DNA from 2 places in the Hymenobacter taeanensis genome. Region 2 is predicted to be linked to the other one. Evidence: riboswitches for the same ligand, from Rfam matches in the RefSeq annotation. Region 2 holds a riboswitch; the other holds the start of a gene.

Region 1 (9,678 bases), 1.6 Mb from region 2:
GACAACGCCAGGGTTCAATAGGTTGCCTATACTTTTCTCACTTGATTAGCCTACACCACTTCGGTCCCACTTAGCCCACTGGTACTAGGTTAGTCTTCTCGCATCCGGGAGGTGTCGCGGGTATCGCTCATGCGCAGGTATACCAGCAGCGAGATGGCCGCACAGGCCGTTACATACCAGTAAAACCAGGTTTCCACGCCCCGGTCTTTGGCCAGCAGCGCCACATACTCCGCCGACCCGCCAAAAATTGCCACGGTAAGCGCATACGGTAGCCCCACCCCCAACGCCCTGATTTCCGTGGGGAACAGCTCGGCTTTCACTACCGCATTAATGGAGGTATACCCACTCACAATGAACAAGGCCAGCACCAGCAGCCCAAACGCGGCACCGGGCCCGGCCGAGTGGCCTAGCGCCGTGAGCAGCGGATACGTGCCGAGCGTAGCTCCAAACCCAAAGAACAGGAGGACCGGCCGCCGCCCTACGCGGTCGGAGATGGCGCCCAGCACGGGCTGCAGCAGCATGGCTACCCCCAGCGCCGCAAACGATACCATAGTAGCCTCGGCCTTGCTAAACCCGGCCGTATTCACCAAAAACTTCTGCGCGTACGTGGTAAATGTGTAAAAAACCACCGTGCCGCCCAGTGTCAGGCCCACGACCGTAAGTATCTCCCGCGGGTAGCTTAGCAGCAGTGTGAGCTTGCTGGGTTGAGCGGTACTGGTGCTGGTCTGCTTGGTGAAGGCATCGGTTTCTTCCATGGTGCGGCGCAGGTACAGGGCTACCAGTGCTGCTCCCGCCCCAATGGCAAACGGCACGCGCCAACCCCAGGCATACAGCTCCTCGGTGCTCAGCACGGCCTGTAGGCCTAGCTGTACCAGCAGCGCCAGCAACTGCCCGGCAATCAGGGTCACGTACTGAAAGCTTGAGAAGAACCCCCGGTTACGCTGATCAGCCATTTCGCTCAGGTACGTAGCCGAGGTGCCGTATTCCCCGCCTACGCTCAGGCCCTGCAGCAGGCGCGCTATTACGAGGAGCACGGGTGCTGCCACGCCAATTTGCCCATACGAAGGCGTAAGAGCAATCAGCAATGAGCCTCCACACATCAGCAGCACCGAGAGCAGCAATGCTGCTTTCCGCCCGTGCCGGTCGGCGTAAATACCCATCAGCCAGCCGCCCAGGGGCCGCATCAGAAAGCCGACCGCAAAAATGGCTGCCGAGTTGAGCAGCTGGGCCGTAAGGTCGCCCTTAGGAAAGAAGGCCGGGGCAAAGTACAAGGCAAAGGCTGAGTACACGTACCAGTCGTACCACTCTACCAGGTTGCCCACCGAGCCGCTGAAGATGGAGCGAATACGGGAGGCCATGGTGCGCGGCGCGGGAGTAGTAGAGGGTGCCATAGGCCAGTATTGAAGGGGGAAGGGAACAGCCGCAAAATAGCATGAACTAACGCCACAGCTGTCATTACGAGCCGAAGGTGAGGAATCTGAGGTATCTTCTAGATGCGAGTGACTAGCTCGCGTTCTGTTTTAAGTTGTGCATACATCCGTCCTACGGCCAAGTAGTAGATTCCTCACCGCGTTCGGAGTGACACTGATGCATTCTGCTACCTTTGGCCCATAGTTCTTTGTCTGCTTATTCCAGTCAGACGAGCGGCAGGTGTTTGGCTTCGGCCAGAATGAAAAGGGAACCGGGTGCAACTCCCGGACAGACGCGCTACTGTAAGTAACCATCAGCCAGTGCTTTCCAACTACGGCCCATTGCCCATATAAAGGCGAGAAGGGCGGAAAGCATGTTACAAGTCAGGAGACCTGCCCGCCGCTCTTAATGATGAGGCTCCTGCGCGAACCAGGTCCTTGTCGGGTGCTGCTGCGGGCTGTGACCCTCTCCTTCCGGCTAGTATAGCCGGGCGAAGGGCAGTATGTGCGTAGGCCAGGTAGCCGGCAATGAGAAGGTTGCAAAAAGGGCCGCAGAAGCGGCCGGCAGAGCGAGTTTTCTCTTTACCACCTCCTCCTCTACCTATGTCTTCACTAGACGAAAAAATCAGCCGAGCCGAAACCCGCATCTTTAAAGCGGTATTCCCGAACACCACCAACCACTACGACACCCTCTTTGGCGGCACCACGCTGCACATGATGGATGAGGTAGCCTTTATCACGGCCACCCGCTTCAGCCGCCTCAAAATGGTCACAGTCTCCTCAGATAAGGTTGACTTCACCCACCCCATACCTGGCGGCACGCTGGTAGAGCTCATTGGGCGCGTGGCCCGCGTAGGAAACACCAGCCTGCAAGTGCGCGTAGAGCTGTTTGTGGAGCAGATGTACTCCGAAGAGCGTGTCAAGGCCGTTTCGGGCTTGTTCACCTTCGTAGCCATTGATGAGCAGAAACGCCCGGTTTCTATTCTAGGCCACCCTGAACCTACTCAACAGTTTAAATAGCTTACAACCAGAGTGGTTATCCTCTAGTACCCTTATCCATTCCTTTTTTCTTGGAATAAAAAGCGCTGGCTGAACCTTTCAGGCACAAGCGTAGGTTTATCGAACTATTCATATCACCTGATTTTCTCCTCTCAGTAGAAAATGGAGCAGACCTTGCCTAATCAAAAAGCCCGTTTGGAACAGTCGTTCAAGGAAGCCGATAAAGCTCGTGAGGAGCTTACCGATTCCATCTCAAATTCTGTGGCTGCCAACTGCGACCTGTTACACCACGGCCTGGTAAGCGCCAAGGGCCTGGAAGTTACGACGGAGATGTACCGCCACCTGCTGGGCCACTTACTACGTCATCCTTCCGGGGAGGTCCGTTCTCAGGTGCTGGAGTGCTTTAACCATTCCATGGAGAAGTTCTGGCCCCGCAAATCGGCCATTACCGGCAGCGGAACCGACTAGCAAAACCTACTGTTTGAGAGCCGGCCCTGCTTAGCAGCATACGCACTGCCTCTGCGGTTGCGGCAGTTGCCAAGCAGGGCCGGCTTTTGCTTGCTCAAACATACGAGTGGCCTAGGCGGCATTTTCGTAGTTTTGTCCCTGCTTTTTACCCTTTGGTTCAAAGGCTAACTCCCTTTCACCTGTTTTATGCCCATACCCCAGGAAATCGAGGTGCTGCTTCCCCCCGAAGTGGCCTACGATGAAATGGCGCGCTACCGCGCCCTCCTCAACGCGGCCGGCCTCGTGCCCGGTCAGGCCGATTTTGTGCACTTGCGCAAGCGCTCCATTGATGCGCGTGGCCGTCAGCCCCAGGTGCGCCTGCGCGCCGATATTTACCAGACCCCACCACCCGCTAACCTGTTTGGTCCCTGGTTTCACTATTCCAACGTAAGTCAGGCCCGGCGCTCAGTACTCATTGTGGGTGCGGGCCCCGCCGGGTTGTTTGCGGCTTTGCGGGCTATTGAGCTAGGCATTAAACCCATTGTGCTGGAGCGCGGCAAAGATGTGCGCACCCGCCGCCGCGACCTGGCCGCGCTTAATAAGGAGCACATCGTAGATAGTGACTCTAACTACTGTTTTGGCGAAGGCGGGGCCGGTACCTATTCTGATGGTAAGCTCTACACCCGCGCCACCAAACGCGGCGACGTAGGCCGCATCCTGCGTCTGCTGGTGCAGCACGGCGCCACCCCCGATATTCTCGTTGATGCCCACCCTCACATTGGCACCAACAAGCTGCCCTACGTGGTGCAGGCCCTTCGCGACACCATTCGGGAGGCCGGAGGCGAAGTGCGGTTTGAAACCCGCGTGACGGATTTGGTACTGGAGCAAAATAACCTGCGCGGCGTAGTAACGGCAACTGGCGAGGCGTTGGAGGCCGATGCCGTAATTCTGGCCACCGGCCACTCGGCCCGTGATATATATGAGTTGCTGCACCGCCGTGGGGTGCTCATTGAGGCCAAGCCCTTTGCCCTGGGCGTGCGCGTAGAGCACCCGCAGGAGCTGATTGACCAAGCCCAGTACCGCCGCAAAGATCGGGGGGGCCTACCGGCAGCCTCGTATGCGCTGGTGCACCAAACCCAGTGGCAGAATAAGCAGCGGGGCGTATTTTCCTTCTGCATGTGCCCGGGGGGATTTATTGTGCCGGCGGCCACTGCCCCCGGCGAGGTAGTGGTGAACGGCATGAGCCCCAGCCGCCGCGACTCGCGCTTTGCCAACTCCGGCATTGTTACGGCCATTGAGCTCGAGGATATGGACCTGCGCCAGTACGGTGCGTTGGCCGGATTGCGCCTGCAGCAGGATATTGAACAGCGCGCCTGCCAGCTGGCCGGTAACACCCAGTTGGCGCCCGCCCAGCGCCTCGGCGACTTCCTGAAGGGCAAAGTGTCGGCGGAGCTGCTGGAAACCAGCTACCAGCCGGGACTGGTTTCACTTCAGATGGAAGAAGTGCTGGGCACTGGCCTAGCGGAACGACTGCGCCAGGGTTTCCGGAATTTTGGGCAGAAGATACCCGGCTACGCTACTAATGCCGCCCAAATTGTGGGCGTGGAAAGCCGTACCTCCTCCCCGGTGCGCATCCCCCGGGACCGGGACACCCTGCAGCACCCCGAGGTGCGTGGGCTGTTTCCGTGCGGTGAGGGCGCGGGCTATGCCGGGGGCATTGTGTCGGCGGCTATGGATGGCGAGCGGTGCGCCGAAGCGGTACTGGCCGCTATCAGCGCCTGATACTTTCTCGCTTGTGCCGGTTTGAAACAGCCTTAAAGGTGCCTTGCTGGCCATTAGCGGGTTGCTTTCGTATACGGTACGGAAGTACGTTCCCTAGTTTTGCTCCTATCATGACACACAAGAAGACTCTCGTTCTCGGCGCCAGCGATAATCCTAACCGGTATGCTTACCGCGCCGTGCATCAGCTGAAAAACCATGGCCACGAGGTGGTACCCGTGGGCATCCGTAAGGGCCAGGTGGCCGGTATGGATATCCACACTGATCGGCCCCAGTCAGAGGGCGTGGATACGGTTACGCTGTACGTAGGCCCCCAAAACCAACCCGGCTGGTACGACTATATTCTGGACCTGAACCCTAAGCGCATCATTTTTAACCCCGGCACCGAAAACCCCGAGCTGGAAGAACTGGCGCAGCAGCGCGGCATCCGTACGGAGGAGGCTTGCACCTTGGTCATGCTGTCAATAGGCCAGTATTAGGGCCTCAGCATTCTATAGATTTACCAGAGGAGCTAAACGACTGGTCGTTTAGCTCCTCTGGTAAATCTATAGAATGTTTTTTTTACTATACTTACAAGAGTATTGACTAGCAGTCAGGGCTCGGATAGCGCACTACCCAGACCAGTTAATCTTTATCAAATCCAATGACTATACCCATGAAGTACCTACTATTTTTACCAGCGGCGCTGTTGGCGCTGACCAGCTGCAACAAGCAAACTGGAGATGTGGCGCCTACGCACAAAGTAACCGTAAGTATTGAAGCAAAAAATAGCTCAAGCGACTATGAAGGCCGCATGTTGGTGCAGAAGGAAACGGGCCTGAACCTTACTACGGTGTATTCAAAAAGTCTGCGCACTGGCTCCAGTTCTTTCAATCATAACGAGCGGCCGGTACCAGCCGGCACCACCTTCAAGGCAGAGGTACAGTTCTACCCCCTCATGCCCCAGCCGGGCGCTTCCCTATCTGGTTCTATTCAGGCCACCATCAAGGTAGATGGAGAAGTGAAGAACACGGTAACCATTTCTGGACTCACGCCTGTGAATTCAGCAGGCCTGCGCACGGCTACCATTAGTACTTCCCTCTAGGGCAAGTCTGCTTTTTACCTTCTTACAGCTGTACCAGTCAGCGCCAACTCAATTGAGTTGGCGCTGATTTTTTTATAGACTATCATTCAAGATATCCAGCACATTTACAGCCCTTTCCAGCGCTACGCTGAATTGCCTGTAAGCCCATGCTATTTTTTTCTGCAGCTTAGGCAACCCCACCCCGGCAGGGTGCATCTAGCCCTCCAAACGACTTGCTCCTGACTCAACCTTTACTCTTCCTTCCGTGACTGATGCTGACCTCATAGCCGCCTGCCGCCAAGGCAGCAGCCGTGCCCAAAAGCTGCTCTATGAGCGGTTTGCGGGCCTGATGCTGTCAGTGTGCATGCGCTACCTGCGGCGCCGCGAAGACGCTGAGGAAGCCCTGATTGTGGGCTTCACCAAAGTATTCCGGGCCCTGGACCAGTACCGCCACGATGGCTCGTTTGAAGGCTGGATTCGCCGGATTATGGTAAACGAAGCGCTAGGCCTCCTGCGCCGTAAGGAGCCCCTGCACATGGCCATCGACGATTTGACCTACGACGTGCCCGCCACAGCGGCCACGGCCGAGAGCCAGCTTAACGCCGATGATATGCTGGCCGTATTGGCCGAGCTGCCCGCAGGCTACCGCACGGTGTTTAACCTGTATGCCCTGGAGGGCTACACCCACCCCGAAATTGGCGAGCTGCTCGGTATTTCGGAAGGCACGAGCAAGTCGCAGCTCAGTAAGGCCCGGGCCATGCTCCAGCGCCGCCTCGCGGTAGCAGGAGCCCAAGCCCGGCCCTCCTCCACCTCCTCAACGAAAGAAGTATATGCAACCGGAAGATATTGATAAGCTGTTTCGGGACCGACTGGAGGGCCATGCACCCACGCCGCCCGCCTACCTCTGGGACCAACTGGAGGCCGAAATTCAGCCCAAGCGCAAGCGCCGCCCCGTTATGTGGCTGGCTGCCGCAGCCGTGGCTTTGCTCACGCTGCTGGGAGGCGCCTGGTTGCTGCTGTTGCAACAGGGCCCAAGCAGTGGCCTAAGTACCGGCACCGTGGCTTCAGCTGCTAACCCGAGCCCCGAAAAAAAATCCAGCATTGCTCAGGCAACCCCCACTACTCCTTCACCATCTACCACCACAGAAGCCCCGGACAAGGCAACGCCGGTAGAGGTGGCCACCTCTGAAACTTCTGAATCTCGGTCCGTGGGTGTACAACCGGACCCCGCTCCAGAAGCCCAACCTGCTGCTTTAGCTCGCACTTCGGCCCCGCGCACTGCTGCCAGCTACTCCCTGAAACCTATACCAGCTGCCGCTTCTTCTAGCCAGACATTGGCTGTCACCTCACCTAGTTCAGCTGCTCCGGAGCGGCGGGTGGGTACGGTAGCACAGCCTCTGCCGGAGCTCCCCACCAACACCCTAGCTTCCTCTACTCCCACCACATCGGCTCCTATTGGTGCTATTGAGGTGGAAGTACGCCCCGCCCCGGCTACTACTGCTATGGCTATGGCGGAGGCTTCGGAAAACAGTCACCGCCCACGCCTTGGAGCCTTGCTGCAGCAGGCCCGCAACGCCGTGCGGGGCGACAAAGTGAGCCTGACAGAAGCCGGCCTGCCGGAAATGGTAACGGTGCAGGCCCGTCTGGGCAACCGCACGCTTACCAAAGTAATCCAACTCTAACGCTGCCTTTTTCTCCTTTACGTCATGAAACGTATATCCTCTCTCCTCGCTCTCCTGGCCCTGGTACTCCTGCTGCCCGGCCGCCTGCATGCCACCGCCCGGCCTGCCTCTCACCCCGACGACACCATCATTGTGAAGCTGCCTAACCAGGCCACCATGACGCTGTTCGTGAAGAACAAGGCCCAGCTGCGCGAGATGCGCAACTACAAGCTCGACTCGTTGCTGGTACTGCTGGACGGCTACATCACTCAGGCTGAGGCCGCCGGCAAGAGCTCGAAGTCGGACCAGGTAACCATGGAGTTCTACCCCGCTAAAGACCAGCCCGGCAAGAAAGTACCTGAGCAGATTCGCATCACGGTGCGCTCCGAGGATGGCAAAACCAGTTCCAAAACAATGAGCCGCACTGACGTGGTACTGGGCCGTGTGTTTGGGATGACAGTGTACGACGACCAGGATGATAAGGACCACGACCACGTTTCCGTGCGCATCAGCTCCACCCCCGACTCCGTGAAGCAGGCGGAGCGCAAGGCCAAGCAGGAAGAGCGCGCCAACCGGGCCGTGCACACCAGCTTCGATATAGACCTGGGCCTGAATACTTTGGTCAACAAATCAGTGGCGCAAGGTGAAATCAACCCCGATTTGCGCCCCATTGGCTCCCGCTACCTGAGCCTGAACTACCACTACAACATTCGGGTAGGTAGCAAAGGCTCGCCATTCCATTTCATTACAGGCCCGGAGCTAGCCTTCAACAACTTCATGCTGGATAAGAACTACCGCTTCGTGGATGACAATAACATCACGCGGGTTGAGGCCGACCCCCGCAATCTGGAGAAGAGCAAGCTTGTCATGACCACCCTGAACCTGCCCCTTATGGCTTCGTTGCAGTTCAAGGGTAAGAACGGCCACGATGGGTTCCACATTGGCGCTGGTGGCTTTGCCGGCTACCGCCTGGGTTCACACACCAAGCTGAAGTATGAGGAAGAGGGCCGCACCCGCAAAGACAAAGACCGTGGCAGCTATAACCTCTCTGACTTCCAATATGGCCTACAGGGCGTTATCGGCATCCGCGGCCTTGACCTGTTTGCCAAGTATAACCTCAACGATACGTTCAAGGAAAACCGCGGCCCTCAGGCCCAGGCCCTGAGCTTCGGTATCACGCTGCTGCACTAGTATTTTTTCAGTGAATAGATAAAAAACAGGCCTAGCGAATGTGCTAGGCCTGTTTTTTATCCAAGCTAACCAGCGTATGCAGAGAATTCTGTCCAACGCCAGTGGAATTTCTACTCATTCCGATAGAAGTTGTCAAGTAGAATTGCTGCCGATACTGCCACGTTGAGGCTTTCGGCCTGCCCCCGACCAGGAATATGCAGGCGCTGGGTCAGGCAGGCTTCTACTTCCGGAGTGAGACCGTGCGATTCGCTGCCCATGATGAGTACGCCGGTGGGGCGCAGAGTAAGCCGGTGCACGTTCTCGCCGTGCAAGTCGGCCCCATAAATAGGTAACTCAGGGGCTACGCTTTGGAGCCAGGCCGGTAGCTCCCGCTGCCACACAGGCACACGCGTGAACGAGCCCATAGTAGCTGCTACTGTTTTAGGAGCCCATGGGTCGGCGCAGGTTTCGGAGCAGATTACCCCGGCCAGGCCATACCAGTCGGCGAGCCGAATAAGCGTACCCACATTGCCGGGGTCACGCACCTGATCTAGGGCCAGCAGCAGGCTACCTGGGCTGGGCTGCAGGGGCTGCTCCTGGGGCAGGCGGGCAATGGCTAACGCGGTGGTATTATTGGCCAGCGTGCCGAGTTTCGTAAGTTCGTCCTCCGTGACAATGTCAACGGGCACGGAGGATGGCAGCTGCGCCTGAATTTTCTCAGCAAAATCAGACGTAACAATCACCCGTTCCGTTAGAAGTCCGGAACTTAGCAGCTCTTTTACGCTTTTGCCGCCTTCTACCAGGAAAGCGGCGTGCCGAAGTCGATACTTCTTCAGGTGCAGCGCGTGCACGTATTTCGCTACTGCTTTTGAAACCATATTCGCTATTTAACGAGGCCCCCACCAGAGGGCTTTTTTCAGGAAAGAAAACGCGGGCGGCCCTGGGCAGCCTGCTGCTACTTAGTGGCCTAGCGGGCTGCTCACCGCTGCGCCTGCTCCAGCCGGGGCAGCGCCTGCTGAGCCGCGTGCAGATTGAGGGGGTCAAGAAAGCCGACCCTGAACGCCTGCAGGCTCTGGCGCAGCAGAAGCCCAATAGTACGTTTCCGCTGCCAAAGCTAGCAATCTATCAGCTAGGGCGTAAATTTTACAAC
Region 2 (9,678 bases):
CGGCCCGTGAAGTTGGAGCCTTCCAGCTTAAACTGCTTGTAGCGCAGGCCTACGGTGGCTACCCCGAAGGCAATGTGGGTGGCATCCTGCCAGTGGTGACCTAGGGCAGCATCGGGGTTGGGCATGGCTGAAATGCGGTGCATAAACGCCACGGGCCCGATGGCCGGCTCGCCGGGGTAGCCCAGGTACAGGGTCAGGTCTACATCTTCGGAGAAAGCGTGGGTGTAGCCTATGCTTAGGGCCGAGAACAAGTCGTGAGGGTGTTGGCGGTCAACGAGCGGCTTGCCCTTGTAGGCCTCTCCGCTCTGGAACAGCAGCGGATAGCCGTTACCGCCTTCCGTAAGCGGGTCGAGGGAAATCATGGCCGTGAGGTTGAGCAGGCCTTTCTCCCCGATGCGGCGCTGGGCCATAGTCATAAACCAGTTGGGCGCGTCGAAGGTGCTGCCGCCCCGCTGCCCGCTGTTGCGGCCAATGTTCTGATTGGTGTAGCGCAAGTTCAGGGCGCCGTGGTTCATGATCATCCACTGGCCTTTGTGATGCATCCACATGAACATGGGCGTATTATCGGGGTTCCAGGCCGTGCCCGAGCCGTTGCGGCTCATGGGCAGGTTGCGGGAATACGCGTGGCTCATGTTCAAGCCCCCGTGGTCCATGCCGGCCATGTTGCTCATGTCGTGGCCCGAGTGGTTCATGCCTGGCATAGACTTCGCTTTACGGGCTGTGTCGGGTGTGGCCGGTATGCCGGGCATGGTGTGGCCCATGTGCTGGCTGTGGTCCACGGCCTTCTTGGCGCGAGCCGTATCAGCTGGGGAGGCCATCTTGTGCATATTATGCTGGGCGTAGGCAGTGACCGAGAGCAGCAAAGCAGGGAGGAGCAGGCGGGAAGAGGGCATAAAAAACAAGTCGGGGTACTACAGCAAAATCACTCTGCAATAGTACCCCGACACGGGTATCAAAGTTTTACATGATTAGTGCTGGGCACGTGCAAGGTTGTGCCCGGCGCAGTGGCCTACACCAGTTGATCCAGCGAAAGGCGCTTGGGCATCAGGTCGCGGCGGAACTCGCTCACGGAGCGGCCCGTCACTTGACGGAACTGGTTGCTCAGGTGCTGGCCGCTGCTGTAACGCATGTGCTCAGCTATTTCACTTAGGGTCATTTCATTGTAGCTCAGCATCTCCTTCACGCGCTCAATTTTCAGACGGATGAGGTATTTCTCGATGGTGAGGTTGGCCGTGCGCGAGAACACTTTGCTCAGGTGCGAGTACGTAGCCGCAAAGCGCTCCGTCAGGAAAGCAGAGGTAGTTAGCGGCATGCGGGCGGTACGCAGGTGCTCTAGGTATTCTACCAGGGCCGCCTTGATCTGTTCCGTTAGTTGGTCAGCCCGACCCAGGAGCACATCAAAGCCCGCTTCCCGCAGGATGGGAGCCACCGAAGCGGGGTCCACGGGCGTACTTTGATCGAGCTGCGCCTGGCCAAGCTTGACATCGGTGGCATGGTAGCCGGCTTGTTCGAGGAGGGTGCGCACGGCATCAATGCAGCGTGGGCAAACCATATTTTTGATGTGGAGGAGCGTCGTTTTCACGGGTGTTTAGTTGAGTCCAACCGCGTAGCGGTCCGCGTAGGTTTACGAGTGGAGGAAGGGGCAGCACTTGAGCGAGGGCGCCGAGTAGGGGCCGGCGGAGCCTCGGTCCAGGCTTTCCCGAACCAGCTGGCGGCTGCCCACGTCACGAAGGGCACTATGCCCAGAAACGTAACAGCCAACAGCCAGAAAAATACGAAAAATGCGCCAAACAGGCGGCCGAAGAAATGGTCTTGTACGCCAAACAGATAGGCCACTAATACCAGCGCCAGCCCTAAGCTGATAGCTGCTAACGTGGCGGCCCGCCGCAGAAGCGGTTTGTAGGTAACAGACCAGGTAGGGGTACGGTTCATAAGCAGCCCAAAGGGGGGCGGCAAATATATTGGTTGTGGGGCGTTTTACGGAATGGCAGGAGTGGGTCGCCGCGCAGGGGCAAACAGTGCGGGTAACGTGTAGTCATGGTTGTGATTGTGGACAATAAAAATAGAACGGGTTCCCTGACATAACCCCTGCTAACTCTTTCGCCACGGTGCTGTTTCGTCAAGGAACTGGTTGTACGGAAAAACCACGAAGGAGGTCAGCCGTACAGCAGAATAGTTTCCCTTTTTTGTGCCTCCTTTCCCTGCACCATGAAAACCCTCTTCCCCCTTCGTTCAGTAGCCGCTGGTTTACTGCTTTCCGCGGCCCTTTTTACCACCGCCTGCGACACCGGTACCGATAACGGCGACACCAACGTAGAGCGCGGCGACTATAAGCAGAAAGACCCCGATCCTGGGCATAGCCTGGCTTCTGACTCAGCTACCTCTGGGTTGAATGCCGCCGACAAAAACCGGCCAACCGGGCGTGAGCAGTATGAGGCGGCCGGCGACGCGCAAGACCATAACCGCGACGGACTGGCTGACTAAGCCTCGCACGTTGGCTTTACCACCGGTGATAAACGCGAAATGACCGGCCCCCAAAGGGAGCCGGCCATTTCGCGTTTCAGGTATGTAAGACTTGTACCGCTCAGCTGGGGTGCTGAGCAGCTTAGTAGAACACGAAGCCGTTGGGCAGCAGGCCTACGTTGAAAGAGTCGATGGCGGTGCCAGTGCTCTGGTACCGGATAAATTTGCCGGTAGAGGTATAGGGGGCTATTGAGCCATAAATGGTGTTGTCGGCGGGGTCAACCTCCAGGCCATAGAAGCTCCGACGGATGAGTGGCGTAGTGGGCAGCGTTAGGTCTGAGGTGTTCATGCGGTACACTGCTCCGCTGTAGCGGTAATACAGCTGATTCTTGGCGCCATTAGTGCGCAAGCTGCTGGCTCCCCCCTTGGCAAAGGGCAGCGTGACAGAAGCCGCAGGAGTAGTTGTGTTTAGCCTCACTAAGTTGGCAGGCGTAGAGGAGAGCACGGGGTATGATGGAGCCCCACCGTAGCGGGTAATACCTCCGCACAGCACCCAAATGGCGCCGGCCTGGTCTAGCACCATGCTGCTGGGGCCATCTTGCACCGTAAGCGTTGTTTCTACGGCATCGGTAGTGGGGTTGATAACCGAGATGGTGTTCTCATCAGAGTTAGCAACATACACTTTGCCATTGGCCAGCAGTAACTGCTCCGGCTGACGGCCCACGGGAATGGTTTTGGTGATTTTATTGGTGCGGGTGTCAAGCACCGCCACGCGGCCCGGCTGGCCTAGGGCCACCCACTCCGTAACGTACACTTTATCGGTAGCTGCTGCTATGGCGTAGCGTGGCTGCTCAAACCCTGTTATGGCATCGCCCTGCGCCTGCAGCGTTTTAAGGTCGAGTACCTGTACTTTCTTGCTGTTGTTGAGTACCACGTAGCCTCTCTCACCTACCACCAGCATGGATTGTACCACGTCGCCGAGGTCGCGCTGGTTTACCGTGCGGAAGGCGCTGTTGTCGCGTACTTCCCGCGCTGTTTTGCTGAACAGGCTGATTTCGCCGTTGGGCGTGCCATACTGGCCTTCGTTCAGCACAAATACATTGCTGCCATCTTTGCTAAGGCTATAGATGGGTTTGGCCTCCTCGTTCTCTGGGTCGCAGCTGGTGAGAGCCAGTACACCGGCCCCAATAAGGAAAAAGCGGTTGATAAAAGATGTGGTGCGATATGCTTGCAGCATGAGTGAAAGTTGAAAAGGAAAATAGTGTTAGCGCCAGTTCAGGCGTAAGCTCAGGCTACCCCAGCGGGGAGGCATGGCCCGTGCTTCATACACCTGATAATTCTGATTCGTGAGGTTGAAGCCCTGCGCGGCTATCAATAGGCCTAGCGCCGGCGTAAGCTTGATTTTGTAGCCCAGCGTGGCATTCAGCAGTAGGTAGGAAGGCAGGTAGCGCCCATTGCCGGAGTAGAGGTAGCGGTAGCCGGTGTAGCGCAGCGCCGTGGTGAGCTGCCACCCGTGCCAGCCATGCTCCGTGGTTAGCGCCGCGCTGTGCAGGGGCACGTAGGCCAGTTGCTTGCCCGCCGCCAGCTGGTCAGCGGCATCTCCCTTGGTTTTCTCTGACTGGGTGAGGGCATAGCTGGCGCGCGCGCTCAAGCGATACGCTCCCGGTTGCCACTGCGCCTGTGAGCTGGCCTCCAGGCCCTGGGCCCGTACCTGCCGCAGGTTACGCGGGGTAGTGAAGTTGGTGCGCGGGTCAGAGGTCCACTCCACCCAGTTATTTACCAACTGGTGATACCCCGTCAGCTCAGAAACGAGCGTGAGTTGAGTTGTGGGTTTCACCGTGTGCAGTAGGCCACCCTCGTAGCCAAAGCCACTTTCCGGCAGCAGGTTGGGGTCGCCGCCCTGGGGCCAGAACCGCTCGTTGAGGGTGGGTGCCCGGTAGCTGCGGGAGGTGCTGGCCTTAAGCGTAAGCTGCTGGTGGCTGGTTTGCCAGACCTGCCACTCAGCGCCCAGCGTAGGGGTAAGCGGCACCCGCCGGCCGGGCAGCACTGCCTGTCTCACATTGGCTGAGAGGTGCAACGCAGGGCGTGGGTCGTAGCGCAGCAGCACATAGCCCGCATACCGATTTTCGGTTACCGGGCGGCGGTACAGCTCGGGGGTTACGGCAAAATGCTGGGCTTCTAGGCCACCCCGCACGCTGGCCCGGCTGCCGAAGTTGATGGTATGGTCGGCCTGGGCTTGAGTGGTGCGCACCCTGGAGTTGCTCACGGTGGCCTCGTTGCGGTAGTTGAGCACATCCTCAAACCAGGCCACTCGCACCCCCGTCTCCTGCTGGCTCGTAACGTGCCGGTACCCGGCCAGCAAGCGGCGGCTTTGGTCCCACTCTTGGGCGTGGGTGTTGGCTGAGCCAATAGCCGGCTGAATCTGGCGGTCGGCATCTGTCAGCCACGCCGAGGCCTGGATCTCGCCCTGCTGGCCTACGCGCAGTGTTACATCTTGGGCTACGCTCCATTGATGCAGCGCAGCGTTTGCTTGCCGTTGCCGCACTAGGCCTGTTGTGCCTGGGGTAGAGTAGGGGAAATCGTTGTCGGCGGTGCGGTAGGAGGCGGCGGTGCGCACCGAAATGCGCTGGTTGCTGAAGCTGCCCTCGGCACTGCCGGCCCGCAGGCCATAGCTGCCGGCATCCGTCTGCACAGTGCCGCGTAGCCCCGCGCCCCACACCACCGGCGACGATAGCAGCACTGTACCACCCACCGCGCCGGTGCCATAGGTAGCGCCAGCAGGCCCGTGCTGTACCTCGGCACGGGTGTTACCACTCAGCGGCAGCAGCGCAAAATCCGACTGGCCTAGCGTGGGCAGCATCACGTTAAAGCCGTTCCACAGCACCGCGGTATGTTGAGCCGATGTGCCTCGAATAGAGATGGAAGCCAGCTGCCCCGGCCCGTACTCTTTCAGGTATAAGGCCGTGCGGGAGGCCAGGGCTTCCGCCAGGGTGGCGCCCGTAGGTAGCACTGCCCCCGAGTCTAACACCGACGTAACCCGGCTGCCCACTGCAAACCTGCTGGGCCGTACTGCCTGCACCCGCACTGAGGGCAAGGCCTGCACCGAATCAAGCGAAAAGCCCGGCTTATTTTGAGCCGCTGCCGTACTGGCCATCAGCCAACCAGTAGTGAGTAGCGCATAGCTTCGCCCCGTCCGTGCCAAGCGGAGCAAGTGTAGGAGGGGCGCACAAAACTCAAACATCCGAACCAAAATTTCCGGGGTAGGAAAGTTCAGTTCAAAACTTCTGGTACTGTTTTCCGAAACCGGAATACTCTACCGAAGCCGAGGCCGAATACAGGGAATTCAAGCTGCCCGAAGGCCGCTTACTGCAATCATTCTCCGCCCTTCCTCCGAAGGCGCTGAACATGGGAAACGTAAAGGCAGGTCTCCTGGCTTGCTTCGGGTCGGTCGCCTTCCCATTTCTCCGGCAGCTGCAGAGCGCAGCTGCTTTCATCGAAACAGTGGCAGGGGGAATGACCGCCTGGGTAAGTGAAGCGTACAGTTGCGGGGACAGCTCCGGCATTGAACCGGATTCCCTTTTAAGCCTCGCCCTGCAATTAGGGTCTGGCCACCTTTACGGCCGCAAAGATAGACAAAGTGGCCTAAGCTTCGACTCATCCGTATCCGAAGTTTGTTTGATGCCGTGCAGCCAGCGGCTTCCGCAGCTACCAGCATGGGTTGCGGAGTGTTGTTTATGTAATTCCTTTATGAAGATTCCCCTCGACTTTTACCGCCGCTCCAGCCCTGTAGAAATTGCCCGTGAGTTGATTGGGAAGTACCTGTTCACCCACATTAATGGGGTACTGACCGGCGGGCGTATCGTAGAAACGGAAGCCTATGCCCACATTAACGACCAGGCCTGCCACTCGCACCTTGGCCGCTACACCGCCCGCACCAAAGTCATGTATGAGCCCGGCGGAGTGGCCTACACCTACCTCATTTACGGCCGTTACGTCCTCTTCAACATCATCACCAACGAGGCCGGCAAAGCTGATGCCGTGCTGATAAGAGGCTTAGAGCCCACCGAGGGAATCCCAGAAATGCTGCTGCGCCGCAACCTAACCGCAGTGCAACGTAACCTCACCGCTGGCCCTGGCCTACTCACCCAAGCCCTCGGTATCACTACCGCCCATTATGGCACCGACCTTACTGGTGACCTAATCTGGATGGAGGACCTAAACGAGGAAGTGGCCTCCGACGACATTATTGCCTCACCTAGAGTAGGCATTGATTACGCCGGCGACGATGTTTCTCTACCCTGGCGCTTCCGCCTACAAGGCAGTAAATGGGTAAGCCCGGCGAAGTGATAAGGTGAAATGGTGAATTTGTGCCGTGTCATTGCGAGGAGGTACGACGAAGCAATCCTTCCTTCGTTGCTGCACGAACCTTGAAAATAGAAAAGCCCTTACCTCCAGCACGGAAGTAAGGGCTTTTGCGTAGGTCGAGGCTTGAGGAAGGCGAAAGGAGGGATTACTTGGCTCTGCCGGCAGTAACTGGCCTAGACCATTTCGCTCAACCACCGTGTCATAGTTTCTCACACACCAGTACCATCAATTTGCCTTCCAAGTTGGTGGTAGCAAATAGGTACAAGTCGCCGCCCTCGCGGATGCCGGTCCGGTGGCGGAACTCGGCTACGGTGTCGGGGAAGTTACGGGTGGTCACGTGGGCCCGGACATCGGGCCCCAGGTGCGCACGCAGGGCAGCGGCATCGTACCGCTCCGTAGCTTTAATCCGGAAAATGCGGCCTGGGAATTCAGGGCGCAGAATATCGGAGGTGTAGAGGTGGCTGTGCTGATGCAGCTTCAGCATCTCAAAGGCTGTACCTACGCTGCGGAAACCACCCGCCTTTAGCACCGCCACATTGGGCTCATAGAGGTATTGCTGAGGCAGGGCGTAGCGGGCAATGGCGCGACCTTCACGGGCCCGGTTCAGGCGGAACTCCTGCTGCTGGCCATTACGGAGCAGATTTACCGTGAAGCGCTCGGGGTCAACGGCAGGTTCCGGGCCTAATTCGTACAGCACCTCTTTGCATTCATTATCTACGGCCAGTACCCACAGGCGGCGCACGTGGCGTAGCTCCTGGAGGGCCTGCTCAATATCGAGCATGGGCGAGGTCTTGAGCAGTACACTCCGGCTCTTTTGCAGCAGCAGTGGTAGTATGCGTAACACATCGGGCTCACAATCCTGCAACCGGAAAATCTTGCGGGCTGCCGTGTCGCGCCGGGCGGGGTCGAGGTACAGCCAGTCGAAGTGCTCGGGCGTATTGCGCAGGAAGTGCACAGCATCCTCGTTGTGGCACTGCACGTTTTCAATGCCCAGCTGCTGCAAATTGTAGCGCACTACGTCGGCCAGCGCTGCGTTGCGCTCCACATAATGCACCTCTGGTATGGTGGCCGCAAAGTGGGCGGCATCAACCCCAAAGCCTCCCGTAAGATCAGCAAGGCGTTGGCCTTGTACCAGGCTGGCTTTATAAGCTGCCGTGCGGGCCGAGGAAGCCTGCTCCACCGAGAGGGTAGGCGGAAAAATCAGGTCAGGGTTTTCGGCCCAAGTGGGCAGCTTAGCCCGGGCTTTCTGGCGCGCCTGAATCTGGCGCACGAGGTCCGGAACGGGGAGGCCTGGGTATCGGCGGGCCTGCAGCGCCAGTTGGGCGGGGTCGTCGTGCAGATGCTCGGCAACGTATTGCCGGGCCGCTGCCGGCAGCGGGTATTCCATGTAGGGTTCCTACGAAAAAACACTAGCCTTAGTCAGCAACTAAAGCAGAAAGGTTTACCAAACGTAAGGAGGAATCCGGCAACTGACCCCCAGAAGCTGGAAGCTAGTTGCCGGATTCCTCCAAAAAAACTATCTGAATACGTAACGCCAGCAGCGCTAGCGCAGGTTCCAGCTCAGCGCAACCTGCGGCTGGCCCCACCGGCTAGCTGTGAGGCCTACGGTACTTGGGCGCAATAACTGCAAGGCTCCAGTGCGGGCAGCGGGCAGGCCGGCATTGTGCGCATCTACGGCACGCTGGAAGTGCTCATTGGTGTGGCGCGAGATGAAAATATTCGAAAGCAGACTTACGGCTGCTAGGCCTACCGCAGCTTTCTGCGTGTTGTTATGGTATTGCTGCACCTCCGGGTCAGCTAGCACCTGCTGCCCATAGAGGCCTACGGCGCCTACAAACGTCAGGCGCTCAGCCAGGAACAGCCACTTTTGCCGGCGGTAGTTGTTGAGTTCATGGAGCGCCTCCTGGTTGCCCGCCAAATAAGGGCGGAGCTTCTGGCCGAAGAAACCAGCGCTCTGATAATCTGATTCTTTGGGGGTGTCAAGACCCGTAGCAAAGAAGAAATTTTTCTGCACCCCATTTAAGCCCCGTGCCTGGTCTTCTGGGCTAAGCTGGACAAGTGTTGCTGGCTTCTGCTGAGCATGAGCGAAAAATGTCACGAAAGCAAGAGGCAATAGGAGTAGAGCGCGGCGCAAGGAGCCAAAATTTGGAATCATCATAGATTGAAGCATGTGAGCAAATGTAGTTGGCTAAACCACAGCTACCTAAGCCTCTCATCGAAAAAAAAGTGCAATTCGTCGAAGAATAATTTTAGCGCAACTCGTTACGGCTGAAAGCCCCAAGTGACCCGTGTGGGCTCCCCATAATTCGCTCAGCATACTCAGCAAATTATGAGGACATTCTCAGCTACTCTATATGGCGTATGGCGCAAGAGATAGAACTGTTGGCCCACCTAATCAATAATCTATTCGCTCCTGACTTTAGAGGCCTTGGCCTGCCTCCGCGAAGGATAGGGCTTACACCAAAGCCCGCCATGTGCGTTTAAGTGCTTGTAATTCAGTTGTAGAAGGAAAAGGCTAACAAATCAGTTACCTTTGCGGTTGATTCGCAAACATTCTCTGCATCATGGTTGAGACCAAGACCACGGCCTACGTTCCGTATAAAGTAAAAGACATGAGCCTCGCTGAGTGGGGCCGCAAGGAAATCCGCTTGGCGGAGGCAGAAATGCCCGGCCTGATGGCGCTGCGCGAGGAGTTCGGTGATTCGAAGCCGCTGAAAGGCGCGCGCATCGCTGGCTGCCTGCACATGACCATTCAAACGGCAGTACTCATCGAGACGCTGATTGCGCTGGGGGCTGATGTTACGTGGTCTTCCTGCAACATCTTCTCTACCCAGGATCACGCGGCGGCGG

What was found. Region 2 has a riboswitch for cobalamin ahead of HMJ29_RS04200 (TonB-dependent receptor plug domain-containing protein). Riboswitches for the same ligand answer to the same signal wherever they lie in the genome.
Region 1: another riboswitch for cobalamin. It lies ahead of HMJ29_RS17810 (acyl-CoA thioesterase); the one in region 2 lies ahead of HMJ29_RS04200 (TonB-dependent receptor plug domain-containing protein).

The regions. Positions count from the first base shown of each region.
Region 1 covers NZ_CP053538.1:4,247,252-4,256,929, forward strand. Annotated here, with positions in the region: gene HMJ29_RS17805 (MFS transporter) at 90-1,391, opposite strand; cobalamin riboswitch at 1,632-1,824, shown strand; gene HMJ29_RS17810 (acyl-CoA thioesterase) at 2,013-2,429, shown strand; gene HMJ29_RS17815 (hypothetical protein) at 2,571-2,876, shown strand; gene HMJ29_RS17820 (NAD(P)/FAD-dependent oxidoreductase) at 3,063-4,637, shown strand; gene HMJ29_RS17825 (CoA-binding protein) at 4,748-5,113, shown strand; gene HMJ29_RS17830 (hypothetical protein) at 5,290-5,718, shown strand; gene HMJ29_RS17835 (RNA polymerase sigma factor) at 5,963-6,547, shown strand; gene HMJ29_RS17840 (hypothetical protein) at 6,528-7,379, shown strand; gene HMJ29_RS17845 (porin family protein) at 7,404-8,549, shown strand; gene HMJ29_RS17850 (RNA methyltransferase) at 8,660-9,406, opposite strand; gene tamL (translocation and assembly module lipoprotein TamL) at 9,397-9,678, shown strand, end outside.
Region 2 covers NZ_CP053538.1:965,291-974,968, reverse strand. Annotated here, with positions in the region: gene HMJ29_RS04225 (hypothetical protein) at 1-893, opposite strand, end outside; gene HMJ29_RS04220 (AraC family transcriptional regulator) at 1,010-1,582, opposite strand; gene HMJ29_RS04215 (hypothetical protein) at 1,579-1,932, opposite strand; gene HMJ29_RS04210 (hypothetical protein) at 2,209-2,484, shown strand; gene HMJ29_RS04205 (YncE family protein) at 2,606-3,700, opposite strand; gene HMJ29_RS04200 (TonB-dependent receptor plug domain-containing protein) at 3,728-5,617, opposite strand; cobalamin riboswitch at 5,866-6,094, opposite strand; gene HMJ29_RS04195 (DNA-3-methyladenine glycosylase) at 6,211-6,810, shown strand; gene HMJ29_RS04190 (class I SAM-dependent methyltransferase) at 7,028-8,215, opposite strand; gene HMJ29_RS04185 (hypothetical protein) at 8,372-8,986, opposite strand; gene ahcY (adenosylhomocysteinase) at 9,393-9,678, shown strand, end outside.